2 regions of the Paucilactobacillus nenjiangensis genome follow, and region 2 is predicted to be linked to the other one. Evidence: riboswitches for the same ligand, from Rfam matches in the RefSeq annotation. Region 2 holds a riboswitch; the other holds the start of a gene.
What was found. A riboswitch is a leader RNA that binds a small molecule or an ion and turns the genes downstream of it on or off. The one in region 2 is predicted to bind thiamine pyrophosphate.

Region 1 (5,225 bases), 340 kb from region 2:
GGGCCACAGATACTCAACATAATGATGTGTCTACTGGTATCCGTGCCATTATTTTTTCAACGTTAGGTTATGTAATGTACACTATCATTGTTAACTACGCTAACGTTGATGCTAAAGCAGTGGTCTTCCCACAAGCCATTGGTATGTTTGTTGGCGCAATTATCTTTGCGTTGTACAAAAAGAGCGCAAAGGATATTACCAAACCAGTATCATACAAAAACGTGTTAACCGGTCTTGTGTGGGGTGTTGGTAATTTGTTCATGTTCATTTCTATTCCTCACGTTGGTTTAGCTATTAGCTATTCATTAGCTCAAAGCGGAATCGTTATCTCCACTTTCGGGAGCATTTGGTTCTTGGGAGAAAAGAAAACCAACAAAGAAATGGTGTACGTTGTGATTGGTTCAGTATTAGTTATTGTTGGGTCAGTACTTCTTGGAATGCTGAAGTAAACTAAGTTATTTTGAGTTGTCTATACCAATTTTGTGGTGTATAATGATGTTATCAAGAAAAGAAAGAGGTAATTATTTTGGCTCATATTTCATTTGATAGTTCTAATCTTAGTACATTTATCCAACCTAACGAATTAGGTGAGATGCAAGCAATGGTGAAAGCAGCTGATGATCAGTTGCGTAATGGCACCGGTGCAGGTTCTGAATATATCGATTGGCTACATCTCCCATCTGATTATGATAAAGATGAGTTTGCTCGAATCAAAAAAGCAGCTCAAAAGATCCAATCAGATTCTAAGGTATTGGTTGTCATTGGAATTGGTGGTTCATACTTAGGAGCTCGTGCAGCAATTGACTTCCTAAATAACGCCTTTTTCCAAGCACAAACAGATGAAGACCGTAAAGCTCCACAAATTTTGTTTGCTGGTAACTCAATTAGTTCTTCTTATGTACATGATTTGGTTCAATTAATTGGAGATCGTGATTTTTCTGTTAACGTAATTTCAAAATCAGGAACTACTACTGAACCATCAATTGCTTTCCGTATTTTCAAACAAATGTTAATTAAAAAATATGGTGATGATGGTGCTAAAGCGCGGATTTATGCTACGACAGATAAAGAACGTGGTGCACTTAAAACTGAAGCTAATTCTGAGGGATACGAATCATTTGTTATTCCTGACGGCGTTGGTGGTCGTTTCTCAGTACTGACGGCCGTTGGCTTATTGCCAATTGCAGCTGCCGGTGCAGATATCGACAAATTAATGGAAGGCGCTCGTGACGCTGAACATGAATATGTCGACACCGACCTCAACAAAAATGAAGCATATCAATATGCTGCTTATCGTAATATTTTATATCGTAAAGGTTATACAACTGAATTACTTGAAAACTACGAACCAACTATGATGATGTTTGCTGAATGGTGGAAACAATTGGCCGGCGAATCTGAAGGTAAAGATCAAAAGGGGATTTATCCTTCATCAGCTAACTTCTCAACTGATTTACATTCATTAGGTCAATATATTCAAGAAGGTCGTCGTACATTGATGGAAACAGTTGTCAAAGTTGCCGAACCTAAGAACGACGTTGTTATTCCTAGTGAAGATGGGAACCTAGACGGCCTTGAATATCTTCAAGGTAAGACCATGGATTATGTGAACGACAAGGCATATCAAGCCGTTGTCCTTGCGCACGTTGATGGTGGCGTACCAGTTATGACTGTCAAGATTCCTAAGCAAGATGAATACAGTTTGGGCTACTTAATGTATTTCTTTGAAGTTGCGATTGGTATTTCTGGCTACTTAAATGGTATTAATCCATTTAACCAACCCGGGGTTGAAGCATACAAAACCAATATGTTTGGATTACTTGGGAAACCAGGCTTTGAAGCAATTGGTGAAGAATTAAAGAGTCGCCAAAAATAATTAATTTAAATATGTAAAATCAAAAAAGCAGCCGAATTGGACTGCTTTTTTAGTTAAAAATTATTTGATAGATATTCTTTTAAGCCGTCATTTGATAGTCCAGCAGAGATCCCAATCAGCAGCTTAATTCTGGCTTTTTGGCCATTTAAACCATGGACAAAGTTAACGCCCATCTTCACGAGCTGTTCACCGCCACCTTCATAAGTATAGACGGGCTCTGCATTGCCTCGATAACCACGAGCAACTAAAAAGACTGGAATCTGATGGTCGATCACTTTTTGAAGCGCTGGTAGGACAGTTGGTGGCAAATTTCCTGCGCCAGTACCTTCGATGATCAGACCATTCCCACTTTTTTTCGCCACGTGATTGAATAAATCAGCGTCCATTCCGGCGTAGGCTTTCAACAGGTAGACTTGTTGAACGACCTGATTAATCTGAATGGGGGCAATTGGTTTAGGATTGAAGTAGTAGGCGATTGTGTCATGTAAAACTTCACCGATTGGCCCAACGCTAGGTGATTCAAAAGTTTCAACATTCGTTGTGTGAGCTTTCGTCACGAATCGAGCGGCGTGAATTTGATCATTTAATGCGACCAAAACACCACGATTACGGGATTCATTATTAATGGCAATTCGGATTGCACTAATTAGGTTATGCAGCCCGTCTGAGCCGATACTATTTGATGAACGCATCGCCCCGGTAACAACGATTGGTTTATTAGAGCTTAGTGTCAAATCTAAAAAATAAGCAGTTTCTTCCAGGGTATCGGTTCCGTGAGTAATCACAAAGCCATCAAATTTTTCATATTCTTGTTTTATTTCTTGTTGTAACGTCAACATTGTTTCTGGTGTCATATGTGGTGAAGGGAGATTCATAAATTCCTTTGAAGTCACATGGAAATCTTCACCAGAGAGGTTCGCTTGCTTCATCAACGGGTTACTCGAATTGGTATCAACGGCTCCATAATCGTTTTCCGACATCGAAATGGTACCACCAGTATGAAGAACTAGAATATTTTTCATGAGGGCGCTCCTTTATAGTTAATAGGGTAATTATAGTTGAAACAAGTAACTTTGCAATATGGTGTACAAAATTTTGTAAAAATGGTATCCTCAACGAGTAAATAAATATCAATCACACTAGGGGCGCCAAATGGCTGAGACGATTCAATTCGAACCCTTGAACCTGATCTGGATGATACCAGCGGAGGAAAGTGTTAGAACCTAACTCTAAACTTAGGGCTCTTCTAGTGTGCAAAATCACTTAGGAGGGCTATTTTTATGCATAAAAGAATTTACCGGTTAACTTTAACCGCCTTGTTCGTCGCGTTTGGTGTAGTCGGTGGTAGCATGTTTGAGTTTACAATTGGGGTTGCCAAAGTTGCACCGATGCAGCATCTAATCAACTTAATTTCTGGGGTGATTTTAGGGCCATGGGCAGCACTGACTCAAGCTTTTTTAACCTCATTAATTAGAAATATATTGGGGACAGGAACGATTCTCGCATTCCCTGGAAGCATGATTGGTGCATTTTGTTCTGGCTGGATTTTTAAGAAAACGAGAAAATTAATTTTTGCTGTGTTTGGAGAACTAATTGGGACCGGTATTATTGGAGCAATCGTTGCTTACCCTGTCGCTAGTTTATTTTTAGGAACCAAAGGTGCACTTTGGATTTTCATTCCAAGTTTCTTCTTGAGCGCGTTAGTCGGAGTTGTAATTGGCTATGGAATTTTAAAAGTCATGTGGAAAACGGTCATCGTACCCCAATTAGATAAATTTTATTAAAGTAATCAGGCGAAGAGAGTGGATGAAGACGTTCATGGTAAAATGTAGATAGAGTTAACCAGCTCTGAACACGAAAGGCTACTAATATCATCATGTTGAAATTTATCAAAAAATGTCTTTTGATTGTGGTGGCGATTGGACTGGCTTACGGCATTTATGTCAATGTGATTAATGCTAAGACGGTTGATTACACTAAACCATCACAAACTAAAAGCTATCCTAAATTAAAAAATCATCCAAATGCATGGATTGACGTCTCGATTCGAAAGCATCGCGTTTACATTAAAGATGGCTCAAGAGTTTTGTACACCATGTATTGTTCAACGGGATTAAATAATTCTACCCCGACTGGGACCTTTAGTATTGAAAATGAAAAAGGGACTACTTTTTATAATGCCAATTTAAATGAGGGCGCAAATTACTGGACTTCATTTAAAAACCACGGGGAGTACCTGTTTCATACTGTTCCCATTAAACAAGACGGTACCTATGACAAAGCCGAAGCCAAAAAATTAGGCAAAGTCGCGTCTCACGGCTGCATTCGGTTAACAATTCCCGATGCTAAATGGATTTATAAAAATATTCCCGTTGGGACCAAGGTGGTCGTTGAATAACTGATGATCAAATAGGCTCGTGCAAAAAATGACTTGTGGAAAACGTTAATTTTCTCACAGGGCATTTTTTATTTTAATATTCACAATCAAAAAAGCGTTTTCAATAATTCATAATACAAAAATAGATAGGTACAAGTTTTCATGATTGTTACATTTTAGCATTTAACTATGTCTACTTAGTGAAATTCGTGCTATAATCTCTTAGTTTAGTAAATGAAGAGGTGAAAATATGCGTGAATTATCAATTAACACTAGAGTTAGAATTAATTGGATGCTTGAAGTGATTGCAATTAGTATGTTAGTGGCAATCTTTATTGTTTGGCTAAGTAATCCGGCAAAATTAGCGACTCCGTCAGTGAATCATGAAGGTTGGTTTATTTCTTATATTTGGCTGGGCACCACGGCAGTGACAATGGTAAGCTTCAATGCCTTGAAAAATGGATTGGGGATGTTACCTCGAATAACTCCAATTAAGGAAGATCGAGACTATACCCCTGAAGAATATCATTTTACAGTTTTTTCGCTTGTTAGTTTATTGGTAATTCCCGCTTTAGCATTTCCCGTGATGATGTCATTGCATTATGTTTTGAGTGACGTTAATAGTCTGGTATCCTTTACTCAGTTAGCAATTAATTAGAGCAATGGGAGGCAGTTATGGCATTTTATAGTGAATTTTTAGATCAACTTGATAATCAAGAACATCGTATGGTACTTGAAAAAGTACTTGATTGGGTAAGTGAAACATATCCACAATTGGGTGGTAAAATTGCTTGGAAACAGCCAATGTTTACTGATCACGGTACTTTTATCATCGGCTTTAGCGTCGCCAAAAATAATTTTGCTTTTACCCCAGAAAGTGTCACAATCAGCAAATTTGAAACGCAAATTGAAAAAACCGGTTATACTCATACTCCAAATATAGTAAGAGTTCCTTTTGACGCGAAAATCGAT
Region 2 (5,225 bases):
GTCAATGCGGCCGATAACGCGCGCAAACGCGGACCTGGGATTGATAATGCCTTTTTAATTTCGTTTATTGCTATTTTAACCAGTACCGTTGTGGTGGTGGGCACGTTGATTGCGACCGGTTCGTTAAAAATGATTCCGGCGCAAATCATTCCGTTTTCGGGGATGGTAGCCAGTAACACGATGGTCGCGATTGGCTTATGTTATCGCAGCTTGAATACGAGTTTTCGCGATCAACGCCAGCAGATTATTGAAAAGCTTGCCTTAGGAGCAGAAATTAAATTAGCCTCCAAATCAATTTTAGGTGAAAGTGTTCGGGCGGGTATGTCACCAACGATTGATTCGGCAAAAACGGTCGGCTTGGTGAGTTTACCGGGGATGATGTCTGGTTTGATTATTGCCGGCGTGGACCCGGTCAAAGCCATCAAGTATCAAATCATGGTGATGTTTATGTTGTTAGCGACAACCGCGATTGGGTCAGTGATAGCGTGCTACTTGGCTTATCGCAAGTTTTACAATACCCAAATGCAGTTAAAGTAACCGTTTCTTAAAAAGTTCTCACAAAAAAGAGGCACAACGCAAATTTGCGTCGTGCCTCTTTTAACATAGATTTTTATGAATCCATTAAGGTATCAAGCATTTGTTGAACTGATTGGTTCAAGCTATCTTTAGATTTATCATTACCTAGATGGGTGTAAATTTCACCGACATAGACATTGTTTTTGAATAAGACATCAAAGACACCATCGATAATCGTTTGGGTCCGCGCTTGCTCTTGAACCGGGCCAAATGGATTGGCAAAGAAGGTGGTACTCATACCAACTTCATCAGTGGTTCCTAAAGCAAAACGTTTGCCATCCGTAAAGGTCTTCTTGGCATCGGCCAATTTTTCAAAACGATGCAAGCCAATTTCAGTATCATAGTTATTGGCGTAAACCCACATATCGATATGGTGACGTTTGATAACCCGGTCATAGGTGTTCGCTGGAATAATAACTCGGGCATTTTTTTGTTCCGGATTGAGGTAAACTCCACGGTCCATGTTGTTAAAGGCCACGGCGCTACTCAAGTCATCAAGCCGGACGAACGCGCCAATTTCAGTTCCTTGGGCATACAAGCCTTCAGGATCATTGGGGTCAAGGGTAAAGCTACCCATGTCATCAAAAATGGTTTCCATTTCATGAATCTGTTCACCCGCAATTTCTTGCAAAGCTTCAATTGATTCAGACTTACCGGCACCAGAATCGCCAAAGAAGACGACGGTTTTGGTTTTACCATTTGAGAACTTAATCTTGACCATTGATCCATGGATTGGTAACCGGTTTTGATAAATCATGTGGAGGTTGTGTAATGTGAGACACATTTTCTTCATATAACCAAAGTAAGTGGTTTGGTCATTATAAGGCACTTCACCAACCCAGATATCATTACTTTCATCGTAATGATAGTGACTGACGTCCCCTTCAGTTTTGTCGACCCCAAAGAGTAAAATCAAATCTGGTTTGTGGTTAGTAATGAGTTCTTCATCGGCAAGTTCAAACAAGTTCGCTAAGGCTAAACCACTGACAAAGTAGTCTTGATTGAAGTAAATAAAGGCTAAACTTTCACCAATTTTGGCTGGGTAACAGTACCATTCGCCCGGTTTCCCATCAAAATGATCGATTGGATTGTAATCGACACTTGAAAAAGTCCCTTTGCGTTTGTTACTTGGTGTATGCATCATCATTGGTGGACGCAACATAATTTTATCAATAAAGTTAATTGATTTTAATTGTTCATATTCAGTGGGGATTGACCACTTGTAAGGCTTAATCATAATGGATGCGTTGGTACCGGCATTGACTTGACGATACGTATGATTAGGGAAGCCTTGGATTTTTTCTTCCACGGCCCGGTAAAGATTACGGACAAGATCGTTAAATTTGTCATCAATTCCTAAAAACTCGGTGTTTAGGATTTGGTTGTGAGTGGCATTCATGACCGAGATGCGCAGGAATGAACGGTAGAATGAATACAAGTTTTCAACACTAGTTAAGATTTCTTTAGCATCAAATGCGTCGTAAACGGTGGCATCGTCAATTAACAGTCGTTTAATCACGGCCACGTATTCAGCACTCGTTAATTTATTGATTTTCGTTTGATGGTTAGGCGTTGATGATAAGAAACAGTCGACCACTTGTAACATTTCATCGCTGTTTAATAGAGAGAAGACGTTACTCAAATATTTTCGATTGTATTTGAGGACGGCAATCTTTCGATCAAGATTCAGATACGTAGAGCCAGTTTTAATGCTATTCACATTTTCCATTGATAATCAGTTTCCTTTCTCGTTATAACCTTTTGGGTATTGAAACAATCATAATACAAGGCGAAACACGATACAAGTGGATATTTTCACAATCTTCAAAAAGAAAAGAATGAAAGCGCTGTTAACTCTAAATCTTAATGAGTTAACCGGAAAATGAAAAAATTTTAATGTTTGGCGAGATTTTGGTCAAACTTGTTATGTAAGCACTTTTACAGTACAATTAATTCGACAATTAAATAATCATGAAAACACTAGGGGTGTTCGTAGACGAACTGAGATTTGCTTATGCAGCAAAGGCCCTTGGAACCTGTAAGTTGGTACTTGCGTAGGAAAGTGTAAAATAAAAATATCGATGAGTGCATGCCACATGTTGATATATTTTTACCATTAATCCTAAAGTCCACTGCGGCTTTAGGATTTTTTTGTTTCAGCTCATGGTTCAAACGATTGTTGAATTATCACAACTTCGTACCAAGAAAGGAATTTATCATGCAAATTGAACTTTTAGATCAAATTCGTGCGCAAAATCCAATTGTGTTTAACATTTCTAATTTTGTGACGGTGCAAGACGTGGCTAATGGCATTAATTCAATTGGCGCTTCACCAATTATGTCTGAAGAAATCGCTGAGTCTGAAGAAATGGTCGCCATCAGTTCTGCCGTAGCACTTAATTTAGGGGCCTTTACTACCGCTCAAGTCGCCCATATCAAGCGGGTCGGGCAATTGGCTAACCAATACAAAAAGCCATTGGTGATTGATCCAGTTGCCGTCGGGGCAATTAAATTTCGCTTAGATGTTGCCGAACAATTGTTAACTGATTTTCAAGTTGATATTATTCGCGGCAATGCTGGTGAAATTGCCGCCTTGGCTGGTGTTGATTGGCAAGCTAAAGGTATCGATGCTGGGGAAGGGAGTGGCGATTTAGATGCCATCGCGAAAGCGTGCGCCTTGAAGCAGCATTGCGTCGTAATTTTATCCGGTCCAACGGATGTGATTAGTGATGGCAAAACGGTGGCGAAAGTCAAAAATGGAACCCCACTATTTCAATTACATGTTGGTTCTGGTGATATGCTTTCCAGTATCGTCGGCGCGTTTGCTGCCGTTAGTGACAATTATTTTGAAGCAGCCAAAGCGGCCTGTGCCGTCTTTGCAGTCGCGGGCCAACTGGTGGCAGAAGAACTTGGTGGGGAACTACCTGGCACCTTTTCAGTTAAATTAATGGATAAACTACACTTGGTGACGCGTCAACAAGTTGAAGAAAAGTTGAGGGAAGCATAATTATGGAACAATTCGTACAAGCATTATCAATTGCCGGCTCCGATAGCGGTGGTGGTGCGGGGATGCAAGCCGATTTAAAAACGATTCAAGAACGGCACGTGTTTGCGACGACCGTGTTAGTGGCGATTACGGCGCAAAATACCTTGGGCGTCAATGATGCGTTTGCGTTACCTACCAAAATAATTGATGAACAATTTGAAGCTCTTGCTGAGGATTTGGCCATTAAAGCCTGCAAAACGGGGATGTTAGCCGATGTGGAACGGGTCCGGGCGGTCGTAAAAAACTTGAAAAAGTTTGATTTCGGTCCCCTGACGGTCGATCCGGTCATGATTGCTAAAGGTGGTGCTCCATTGTTAAGTGAAGATGCAATCGCGGTGGTGAAAAATGAATTATTGCCATTGGCGACGATTGCCACCCCTAATTTACCTGAAGCCGAAAAATTGACGGATGTGTCGATTGAAGATGAAGCCGATATGGAAATTGCGGCCAAAAAATTACAGGCCGTCGGGGTTAAAAACGTCATGATTAAGGGCGGCCATTTTGTCGGGGATGATCAAAGTAGTGACTTTGTATTACTTGAAGATGGTACGTCATTTTGGTTGACTTCTCCACGCGTGGATACGATTCGAACCCATGGGACGGGAGATACGCTATCTGCTTGTATCACAGCTGAACTTGCCAAGGGAAAATCTGTTGAGGATGCGATACGAATTGGGAAAAAATATGTCGATGAAACGATTCGGCACGGCATTATTGTTGGGCACGGTCATGGACCATTGAATCACTGGGCAGGCCGCAATAGTGATGAAAGTAACGGTTAAGCGTGAAACAGGATTATTAACTCAGGAAAGAGAAAAATTAATGAAATTTAAACCAGAGATGCTCCGCGTATATTTAATTGCGGGCACACAAGATGTTAATCACGATGTTGATGATTACTTGCAACGTGTGGAGAAAGCATTAATCGCCGGAGTGACGGCCTTTCAATTTCGTGAAAAAGGGAGTTCACAGTTAACGGCGGACGAACGACTGACACTGGCACAGCAATGCCGTGAACTGACGACGAAGTATGATGTACCGCTGATTATTGATGATGATTATGAATTAGCCATTAAAGTCCATGCCGATGGGGTCCATGTTGGTCAAAAAGATCAACGAGTGGAACAAGTGATTGCGGCTGTTGGGGATGATATGTTTGTGGGATATTCATGTAATACTAAAGCTCAAATTGATCATGCTAATCAACTGCAAAAAATTGCCTATTTAGGAAGCGGACCAGTGTTCCCAACTGGCTCCAAAGATGATGCGGACCCAGTGATGGGATTTGAAAAATTGAAAGAATTAGTGGAATATAGCAATTTCCCAATCGTGGCCGTCGGTGGAATCACCCCCGACAATGCTAAGGACACAGTTGATAAAACAGGTGTGGCGGGAATTTCCGGAATTTCAATGATTATGCAAAGTCCGGATGTGGAACAGACGGTTAAAGACTTATTATCGATATATTAATGATGACAACTCGCATTAAAACTAAAAGTATCTGCGGATACTTTTTTAATTTGTGCTGAACTATTTAATCTGATAGCCTTGATTCAAGAGACACTTGAACGCCAAAATAAAAAAGTAGAGATATGTAAATGGT

Region 1: it holds a riboswitch for thiamine pyrophosphate, as region 2 does, so the genes downstream of both, thiW (energy coupling factor transporter S component ThiW) here and thiM (hydroxyethylthiazole kinase) in region 2, are expected to answer to the same signal.

The regions. Positions count from the first base shown of each region.
Region 1 covers NZ_CP043939.1:1,679,278-1,684,502, reverse strand. The annotation lists gene F0161_RS08700 (GRP family sugar transporter) at 1-449, shown strand, start outside; gene F0161_RS08695 (glucose-6-phosphate isomerase) at 527-1,876, shown strand; gene F0161_RS08690 (asparaginase) at 1,930-2,898, opposite strand; TPP riboswitch at 3,008-3,105, shown strand; gene thiW (energy coupling factor transporter S component ThiW) at 3,157-3,660, shown strand; gene F0161_RS08680 (L,D-transpeptidase) at 3,753-4,274, shown strand; gene F0161_RS08675 (hypothetical protein) at 4,504-4,911, shown strand; gene F0161_RS08670 (iron chaperone) at 4,929-5,225, shown strand, end outside.
Region 2 covers NZ_CP043939.1:2,018,260-2,023,484, reverse strand. The annotation lists gene F0161_RS10310 (ABC transporter permease) at 1-537, shown strand, start outside; gene F0161_RS10305 (phosphoenolpyruvate carboxykinase (ATP)) at 611-2,305, opposite strand; TPP riboswitch at 2,549-2,654, shown strand; gene thiM (hydroxyethylthiazole kinase) at 2,795-3,583, shown strand; gene thiD (bifunctional hydroxymethylpyrimidine kinase/phosphomethylpyrimidine kinase) at 3,586-4,404, shown strand; gene thiE (thiamine phosphate synthase) at 4,445-5,092, shown strand; gene F0161_RS10285 (Fic family protein) at 5,221-5,225, shown strand, end outside.